2 regions of the Klebsiella sp. A52 genome follow, and region 1 is predicted to be linked to the other one. Evidence: predicted binding sites of a transcription regulator. Region 1 holds the regulator's gene; the other holds the start of a gene.
The links. The regulator PurR, encoded in region 1, represses purine synthesis genes. The targets are predictions, from matches to a motif close to CANGCAAACGTTTGCNTG.
Positions count from the first base shown of each region.

Region 1 (4,729 bases):
AAGAGATCGTTCGCTCTTCTGAAGGCGGCGTCTTCAATAACGCAGCGCAGGTCTGGAACCACACTTTCTACTGGAACTGCCTGGCGCCGAACGCCGGCGGTGAGCCGGAAGGCGAACTGGCCGCAGCGATTAACAAATCTTTCGGTAGCTTCGCTGATTTTAAAGCGAAATTCACCGATGCCGCGGCGAAAAACTTCGGCGCAGGCTGGACCTGGCTTGTTAAAAACGCAGACGGCAGCCTGGCTATCGTCTCCACCAGCAACGCCGGCACTCCGCTGACTACCGATGCGACGCCGCTGCTGACCGTTGATGTCTGGGAACACGCCTACTACATCGACTACCGCAATGCCCGTCCTAATTATCTGGAACACTTCTGGGCGCTGGTAAACTGGAAATTTGTTGCCGCTAACCTGGCAGCATAAAAACAAAACCGCAGCAGGATTACCCCGCTGCGGTTTTTCTTAGTGCGACTTAGTTATTCGCTAATGCTTCTTCTGGTTGCGAACGCCCGCCAAACAGCACCACCGCCAACGCCAGCCCGGCAATAATCGCCCCCATCACCGGCACAAAAGCATACCCGAGACCGCCGGATATCACCGCGCCGCCCGCCGCCGCGCCCAACGCGTTGCCGAGGTTGAAAGCGCCAATATTCACCGATGATGACAGGCCCGGCGCTTCGTGCGCCACGCGCATTACCCGCATCTGCAGCGGCGGAACGACCGCGAAGGTTGCCGCGCCCCACACGACCATGCTGACGGCAGCACCCAGTTGCGATTGCGCCAGCAGCGGAATAGCCAACATGATGGCAATCAACAACAGCAGGAATCCTTTCAAAGTGCCGGAGACTGAACGGTCGGCAAACTTACCGCCCAGATAGTTGCCAAGCGAGAAACCGACGCCGATTAATACCAGCATGGCGGTAACAAACAGCGGTGAAGCGTTGGTGATGGTATGCAGTACCGGAGAAATGTAGGTATACAGCGTGAACATTGCCCCGGCGCCCAGCACGGTGGTCAACAGCGCAGAGAGTACCTGAGGCCGCATTAATACCGACAGCTCGCGCTTCACGTTCGGACGCTCGCCGGCGCTACCTTTCGGCAGGGAGAACCACAGGCTTACCATCGCAATTAACCCCAGACCCGCCGTGGCCAGGAACGACATTCGCCAGCCGATGGTTTCACCAAGCCAGGTGGCAGCCGGTACGCCGCCGATATTGGCAATGGTCAGCCCCATAAACATGGTCGCAACCGCGCTGGCCTGTTTGTGTTTTGGCACCACGCTTGCGGCAACGACCGAGCCAAGGCCAAAGAACGCGCCATGATTGAGGCTGGTGATAATGCGCGACAGCAGTAGCGTCGTGTAATCCGGCGCAATAGAAGAGAGCACGTTGCCGAGGGTGAAGATCCCCATCAGGAAGATCAATGCATTGCGGCGAGCGCGATGCGACAGCAGTAACGTCATTAACGGCGCGCCGACCATCACGCCAATGGCATAGGCGCTAATCAGCATCCCCGCGGCCGGAATAGAAACATCTACGCCTTTGGCGATAACCGGCAGTAATCCCATCGGGGAAAACTCAGTGGTACCGATACCAAAGGCACCGATCGCCAACGCGAGTAAGGGAAAGTTGATTTTCATTCAGAGACTCCATCAGGCCGATTCAGGACACGGCATTACATCAGAAGCCAAAAGCATGACATCAATCACAGAAAAACAGAAGTAAACGAAATGACAAAAGATTTTTGCAGATCTGCTAATAATGGCGGGATAGGAGGGGAAGCCCCCTCCCTGCTGGAATCAGTGCAGTACCGCGGTCAACGCGGCGGCGACGATCAGACCCAGAACAATAACCGTCGTTGTCAGCGAAAACTTTAAATTTGTGTCCATCAATTTTCTCCCCTGATTATCCCCACATAGAAAGTGAGCTTGCTCATTTTTGCACAAAAATATGCAAAAATCTTCCCGGATTTAGAGTGATGCACATTTTTGCTCTTCCCCTTTGCCGCGAGATAGGACAAAATCCCACGCTAATTTGAAAGCGTATCGGCCATTGACCCCTTCCTGTCGTTCTGTGTCGTTTTCCCAGGTGTTGCAATGTTGATCATTGTATACAGGGTGTGTATAGGCAAACGTTTACGTATCGATAATCAGACGATCAGGTCAAGGTCTGGAGTGAGAAGTAATGGCAACTATTAAAGATGTAGCGAAACGCGCAAACGTTTCCACTACAACTGTATCACATGTGATTAACAAAACCCGTTTCGTGGCGGAAGAGACGCGCAATGCGGTGTGGGCGGCAATTAAAGAACTCCACTATTCGCCAAGCGCCGTGGCTCGCAGCCTGAAAGTCAATCACACTAAATCGATCGGTCTGCTGGCCACCAGCAGCGAAGCGGCCTATTTCGCTGAAATTATCGAATCCGTAGAAAAAAGCTGCTTCCAGAAAGGCTATACCCTGATTCTGGGCAACGCCTGGAACGATCCGGAAAAACAGCGCGCCTACTTGTCTATGATGGCGCAAAAGCGCGTTGACGGCCTGCTGGTGATGTGTTCCGAGTACCCGGAGTCCGTACTCAGTATGCTCGAAGAGTATCGTCATATCCCGATGGTGGTGATGGACTGGGGTGAAGCCAAAGCGGACTTTACCGACTCGGTTATCGATAATGCCTTTGAAGGCGGCTATATCGCCGGCCGTTACCTGATTGAACGCGGCCATCGTGAAATTGGCGTTATTCCGGGCCCGCTTGAGCGTAACACCGGTGCCGGACGCCTGGCAGGCTTCATGCAGGCAATGAAAGAAGCGCATATCAATGTGCCGGAAAACTGGATTGTTCAGGGCGACTTTGAACCGGAATCCGGCTACCGCGCCATGCAGCAGATCCTCAATCAGCAGCACCGCCCAACCGCCGTGTTCTGCGGCGGCGACATCATGGCGATGGGCGCTATCTGCGCCGCCGACGAAATGGGCCTGCGCGTACCGCAGGACATTTCGCTGATCGGCTATGATAACGTGCGTAACGCCCGCTACTTCAGCCCGGCGCTGACCACTATACATCAGCCAAAGGACTCGCTCGGGGAAGCGGCATTCAATATGCTGCTCGATCGCATTGTTAATAAACGTGAAGAGTCGCAGTCCATTGAGGTACATCCGCGTCTTATCGAGCGCCGCTCGGTTGCCGACGGCCCGTTCGTCGATTATCGCCGCTAACGCCCTCCCCCCGGCGCCGGTTATTCCGGCGCCCGCAACCACTCCCGATTCAACGTTTCGCTGTCGCCAAGATAGTCAAGTAGCCAGCTCAAAGCGGGTGAGGCATCGCTTTGTTGCCAGGTCAGGCAGCAGGCGGCATCCGGGAATGGGTTTTCCAGCGTTAAGGCCGTCCACTCCCCGCTATCAATATGCGGGCGGGCAAAGTGGCCTGGCACCATCCCGACGCACAATCCTGCTGAAAGACAGGTGGCTGAAGATTCCCAATCCGGCACCACCACCCGCTTCTGGTTATCCAGCAGCCAGGTTGTGCGCTTCGGCAGCGAGCGTGAGGTATCTTCGCGCACCAGTGACGGCCAGTTGCGCAACACGTCATCGCTGAGCGGCCCTTCCATCTGCGCCAGCGGATGGCTGCTGGCGACGACACAATGCCAGTTCAGCATCCCCATATCGCGGAAAGCGTAACGCCCGCCCACCGGAATCGAACGCGTCGCGCCAATAGCTAATTCTACCCGCCCATCGGCTAACGCATCCCAGACGCCGTTGAAAACTTCCTGAAAAACGATCAGTTCGACATCGCTAAAATGGCGATAAAAATCAACAATCATCTGGCGCATCCGCGCCGGTTTAACGATATCGTCCACCGCAATCGACAGCTGGCCACGCCAGCCGTTAGCAATCTGCTGGCACTGCTGGCGGGTGATCTGCATTTTTTTGATAACAGAACGTCCTTCCTGCAAAAACCAGTGCCCGGCGGGGGTCAATTCAACATCACGATGGCGACGTTCAAAAAGCGGAACCGCAAGCCACTCCTCCAGTTGTCGCACCGTATAGCTCACCGCCGAAGGTACGCGGTGCAACTCCTGCGCCGCGGCGCTGAAACTCCCGTTACGCGCCACAGCATCAACCACTTCTAAGGAATATTCAGACCACATATTCTGCCTGCAAAATTTTTGAATGCATGTGACAAATAATAGCGTTTCACAAGGCGGATTACACTCCCTACACTCTGCGGCATCGTACCTGCATCAGTAGAAAGAGAACGTTATGCAACAACCTGGGAAAGGATTTTTAGTGTGGCTGGGCGGCCTGAGCGTGCTTGGCTTTCTGGCCACCGACATGTATCTACCGGCCTTTGCCGCCATTCAGCAAGACCTCAACACCTCTGCCGCATCGGTTAGCGCCAGCTTGAGCTTATTCCTCGCGGGCTTCGCGATCGGCCAGCTGTTCTGGGGGCCGCTGTCGGACCGCTATGGTCGGAAACCGATTCTGCTCGCCGGGCTGGCTATCTTCGCTCTTGGCTGCCTTGGGATGCTGTGGGTACGCGATGCGACGCTGATGCTGGTACTGCGTTTTGTCCAGGCGATTGGCGTATGCGCCGCCGCGGTGACCTGGCAGGCGATGGTGACCGACTACTATCCGGCCCAGCGCACCAACCGCATTTTCGCGACGATCATGCCACTGGTCGGGCTCTCTCCGGCGCTGGCGCCGTTACTCGGCAGCTGGCTGTTAGTCCATCTGGAA
Region 1 covers NZ_CP074437.1:4,134,231-4,138,959, forward strand. Annotated here, with positions in the region: gene sodB (superoxide dismutase [Fe]) at 1-422, shown strand, start outside; gene KGA69_RS19555 (MFS transporter) at 472-1,638, opposite strand; gene KGA69_RS19560 (cytochrome bd-I oxidase subunit CydH) at 1,798-1,887, opposite strand; gene purR (HTH-type transcriptional repressor PurR) at 2,183-3,208, shown strand; gene punR (DNA-binding transcriptional activator PunR) at 3,229-4,140, opposite strand; gene punC (purine nucleoside transporter PunC) at 4,253-4,729, shown strand, end outside.

Region 2 (4,729 bases), 1.4 Mb from region 1:
GAATTGCCGTCGCGTCCGGCTGGAAAATATCACCGTACGACATGCCCCGATGTGGACAATCCATCTGGTCTCCTGCACGGGCGTGGTGGTTGACGGCGTTACCGTCGACAATGATTTGACGATGGCTAATACCGATGCGCTGGATATTGACAGCTGCCAGCAGGTCCATATCGCCAATAGCTATTTCAGCGCGGCGGATGATGCCATCTGTTTGAAAACCACCGATAAACCTGAGCGCATCCAGCGACCGTTGCGTCAGGTAACCATCGTTAACTGCACGCTGCGCTCGAAAAGCTGCGCCTTTAAAATTGGTACTGAAACCTGGCGGGATATTGAAGATGTGCTGGTGAGTAACTGCACTATCTTTGACTCCAATCGCGGCATTGGCCTGATATCCCGCGACGGCGGGCGGCTACGGCGGATGATTTTTAGCAGCATTGCTTTTGATTGCGTGAGCGCGCCGGCCTGTCATTGGGGCGAGGCGGACCCTGTTTTCCTTTCCGCGCGCCGTCGCGATCCGGCGATTGAACCCGGCGAAATCTCACAGATCCAGTTCCGCGGGCTGGTTGGCGAGTGCGAAGGCGCGATAAACCTGCATAGTGAAACGCCAGGTCAGATCCGGCGTATTCTGTTTGACGGCGTGCAGCTAACCCAGAAGCTGAACCTGGCAGCGGAGCAGGGGCTTTATGATATCCGCCCGCCGTGCAATCCGATGTCGCCGACCGGGATGGGGATTGATAACGCCTGGTGTTTGAATCCGCAAAGCGGCCGCGTTTGGGGTGTCGAGCCTTATCCCGGCGGTTTGCCGGTACTGTATGCTAACGGCGTAGCGGGTCTGACACTGCGCGAATTTGATTATCAGCGCCCGACCCCATTACCGGCAGCCTGGAACCCTAACGCGCTATGTCTGGAAAACGGAGATAATTAGCGAGGAAACAAGAGAAGAAGTTGCCCCGGCGATTGCTCCGGGGCCAGAATAACTTATTCTTCAGCGGCATAGCCCTGCGGCGGCAGCTTGCGATTATCCAGCCACGCAGAGTTAGCTTCCATACGCAGGCGTCCATCAACAAACCAGCTCACCACCAGCGGGTAGATATCGTGCTCCTGCGCCTGAACGCGGGCGGTAACGTCATCTTCGCTGTCTTCCGGAAATACCGGTACCCGAGCCTGTAAGATCACCGGCCCGCCGTCGAGCTCGTCGGTGACGAAATGCACCGAGGTGCCATGTTCCTCATCACCGTTTTCCAGCGCCTGGCGATGAGTATGCAGCCCTGGATATTTCGGCAGCAGAGAAGGATGGATATTCAGCAAGCGCCCCTGATAGTGGTCAACAAACGCTGGGCTAAGGATGCGCATATAGCCTGCCAGCACCACCAAATCCGGTTGAAAGGCGTCGATTTGCTGCATCAGCTCGCGGTCGAAGGCCTCGCGGCTATCAAACGCTTTCGGCGAGAGCGCAAAGGCCGGAATACCGGCCTCGCGGGCGCGCTCAAGGCCGAATGCTTCGGCCTTATTGCTGAATACCGCACGCAGGGTGCCGTTGATTTGCTTCCGGGCGCAGGCATCAATAATCGCCTGTAAATTACTGCCGTTACCGGAAATCAGCACCACAATGTTTTTCATTCAATGACCACACGTTGTTCGGCATCGGATGCCTTGATATAACCGATTTTCCACGCGTTTTCACCCTGCTCGTTCAGCAGGGTGATAGCTTTATCCGCCTCGGCTGCCGGGAGCGCGACCAGCATGCCGACGCCGCAGTTAAAGGTGCGGTACATTTCGTGGCTGCTGACATTACCGGCGGTTTGCAGCCAGTTGAAGACTTCCGGCCACTGCCAGGATGACTCGTCGATCACTGCCTGGGTGTTGTCCGGCAGTACGCGCGGGATATTTTCCCAGAAGCCGCCGCCGGTCAGGTGGGCGATAGCGTGGACGTCGACATTGGCAATCAGATTCAGAATCGATTTGACATAAATACGGGTCGGCGCCAGCAGGTGGTCGGCCAGCGGTTTGCCGTTGAGGTCGGTGGTCTGCGGGTCAACGCCGCTGACTTCGATAATCTTACGTACCAGCGAGTAGCCGTTAGAGTGCGGGCCGCTGGAGGCAAGCGCGACCAGTACGTCGCCGTCAGCCACTTTGCTGCCGTCGATGATTTCTGATTTTTCTACCACGCCGACGCAGAAACCGGCCACGTCATAATCTTCACCATGGTACATACCCGGCATCTCTGCCGTTTCGCCGCCAACCAGCGCGCAGCCGGACTGTAAGCAGCCTTCGGCGATGCCGTTGATCACGCTTGCCGCGGTGTCTACGTCCAGTTTACCGGTCGCGTAGTAGTCAAGGAAAAATAGCGGCTCGGCGCCCTGAACCACCAGGTCATTAACGCACATGGCGACCAGATCGATACCGATAGTGTCGTGACGTTTAAGGTCCATCGCCAGACGCAGCTTGGTGCCGACGCCGTCGGTGCCGGAGACCAGTACCGGTTCGCGGTATTTCTGCGGCAGAGCGCACAGCGCGCCGAATCCGCCCAGTCCGCCCATCACTTCCGGGCGACGGGTTTTCTTCACCACGCCCTTAATACGGTCGACGAGAGCGTTGCCTGCATCAATATCCACGCCGGCATCTTTATAGCTGAGAGAGGTTTTATCGGTCACTGCGAAGTCTCCACGCGTTTGCGGTAGCAAGAAAAATCGGCGCAATTCTAACAGGGAAAGCAAACGTTTGCGAGCCTGCTTTACACTCGATTTAAAACGGCTTACAGATGAGCAAATTTGATACTGTTCACGAAAATGAAACCGGGTACAGTCTTCTGCTTGCCTCGCCTTTAATGAATGATCATTATGCCAATGAAACCGGTTTCTGTTTGGTGAAAAGCGCATAACGATCGTCTATAGGGAGAGTATATGTCCGGATTCAAAGAAGGTTTTCTGTGGGGCGGCGCGGTAGCGGCGCATCAGCTTGAGGGCGGCTGGCAAGAAGGAGGGAAGGGGGTTAGCGTTGCTGACGTGATGACCGCAGGCGCCCACGGGGTGCCGCGTACGATCACCGACGGCGTACTGCCTGGTCATAACTATCCCAACCATGAGGCAATTGATTTTTATCATCGTTATAAAGAAGACGTAGCGCTGTTTGCCGAACTGGGATTTAAGTGTTTCCGTACTTCAATTGCCTGGACGCGCATTTTTCCGCTGGGTGATGAACTGGAGCCCAATGAAGCGGGCCTGCAATTCTATGACAATCTGTTCGACGAGTGCCTGAAATATGGTATCGAACCGGTGATCACGCTCTCCCATTTTGAGATGCCTTACCACCTGGTGACTGAATACGGCGGCTGGCGCAACCGTAAACTCATTGATTTCTTTGTCCGCTTCGCGAAGGTAGTGTTTACCCGCTATCAGCACAAAGTGAAGTACTGGATGACCTTTAACGAGATCAACAACCAGGCCAACTTCCATGAAGATTTCGCCCCCTTTACCAACTCGGGCCTGAAGTATCAGCCCGGCGAAGACCGTGAACCGGTGATGTTCCAGGCCGCCCATTATGAACTAGTCGCCAGTGCGCTGGCGGTAAAGGCGGCACGCGAGATTAATCCGGGGCTGCAGATTGGCTGTATGATCGCGATGTGTCCTATCTATCCGCTCACCTGCGCGCCGGACGACATGATGATGGCGATGAACGCCATGCATCGTCGTTACTGGTTTACCGATGTGCATGTACGCGGTCGCTATCCGCAACATCTGCTCAACTACTTCGCGCGCCGCGGTTTTACGCTGGATATTACCGACGCCGACCGCCGGGCGTTACAAGAGGGCTGTGTCGACTATATTGGTTTTAGCTACTATATGTCCTTCGCCACCAAAGCGACTGACGATAATCCGCACCTGGATTACGACGAAAGCACCAGCCTGGTCTCCAACCCGTACGTGAAGAAATCGGATTGGGGCTGGCAGATTGACCCGGTTGGCCTGCGCTACTCGCTCAACTGGTTCTGGGATCATTATCAACTGCCGCTGTTTATCGTTGAAAACGGCTTTGGCGCCATTGACGTGCGTGAAGCGGACGGCAGCGTGGACGACCAGTATCGTATCGATTATCTCAGCGCCCATATTGCCGAAATGAAAAAAGCGGTGGTGGAAGATGGCGTCGACCTGATGGGGTATACCCCGTGGGGCTGCATCGACCTGGTCTCCGCCGGTACCGGGGAAATGAAAAAGCGCTATGGATTTATCTTTGTTGATAAAGATAACGAAGGTCGCGGTACGTTGGCCCGCAGCCGGAAAAAATCTTTTGCCTGGTATCAGCAGGTTATTGCCAGTAACGGCGAAAACCTGTAGGTGCCAACAAGCGTAGCGTTGTCAAAGATAAAAGCCGAAGGGGAACCTCCGGCTTTTTTTGTTTGTTTTATAATGTGTAACAATCCATAAATCACTTTGTTTGATATACGTCAAGCAAGATGGGTATGGCGCAATCCGCAAAAAGCGGTATAATCCCGCGATTTTTTTTGTGGCTGCCCCTCAGAGGAGAAAGAGAATGAAGATCGTGGAAGTGAAACATCCACTCGTCAAACACAAGCTGGGCCTGATGCGTGAGCATGACATCAGTACTAAACGCTTCCGTGAACTCGCCTCAGAGGTTGGTAGCTTACTGACCTACGAAGCAACCGCCGATCTCGCTACCGAGCGTGTCACCATCGAAGGCTGGAACGGCCCGGTCGAAGTTGAGCAGA
Region 2 covers NZ_CP074437.1:2,729,552-2,734,280, forward strand. Annotated here, with positions in the region: gene KGA69_RS12950 (glycoside hydrolase family 28 protein) at 1-928, shown strand, start outside; gene purN (phosphoribosylglycinamide formyltransferase) at 982-1,623, opposite strand; gene purM (phosphoribosylformylglycinamidine cyclo-ligase) at 1,620-2,657, opposite strand; gene KGA69_RS12965 (6-phospho-beta-glucosidase) at 2,907-4,337, shown strand; gene upp (uracil phosphoribosyltransferase) at 4,534-4,729, shown strand, end outside.
Region 2: the regulator PurR is predicted to act here: its motif matches at 2,714-2,731, upstream of purM (phosphoribosylformylglycinamidine cyclo-ligase).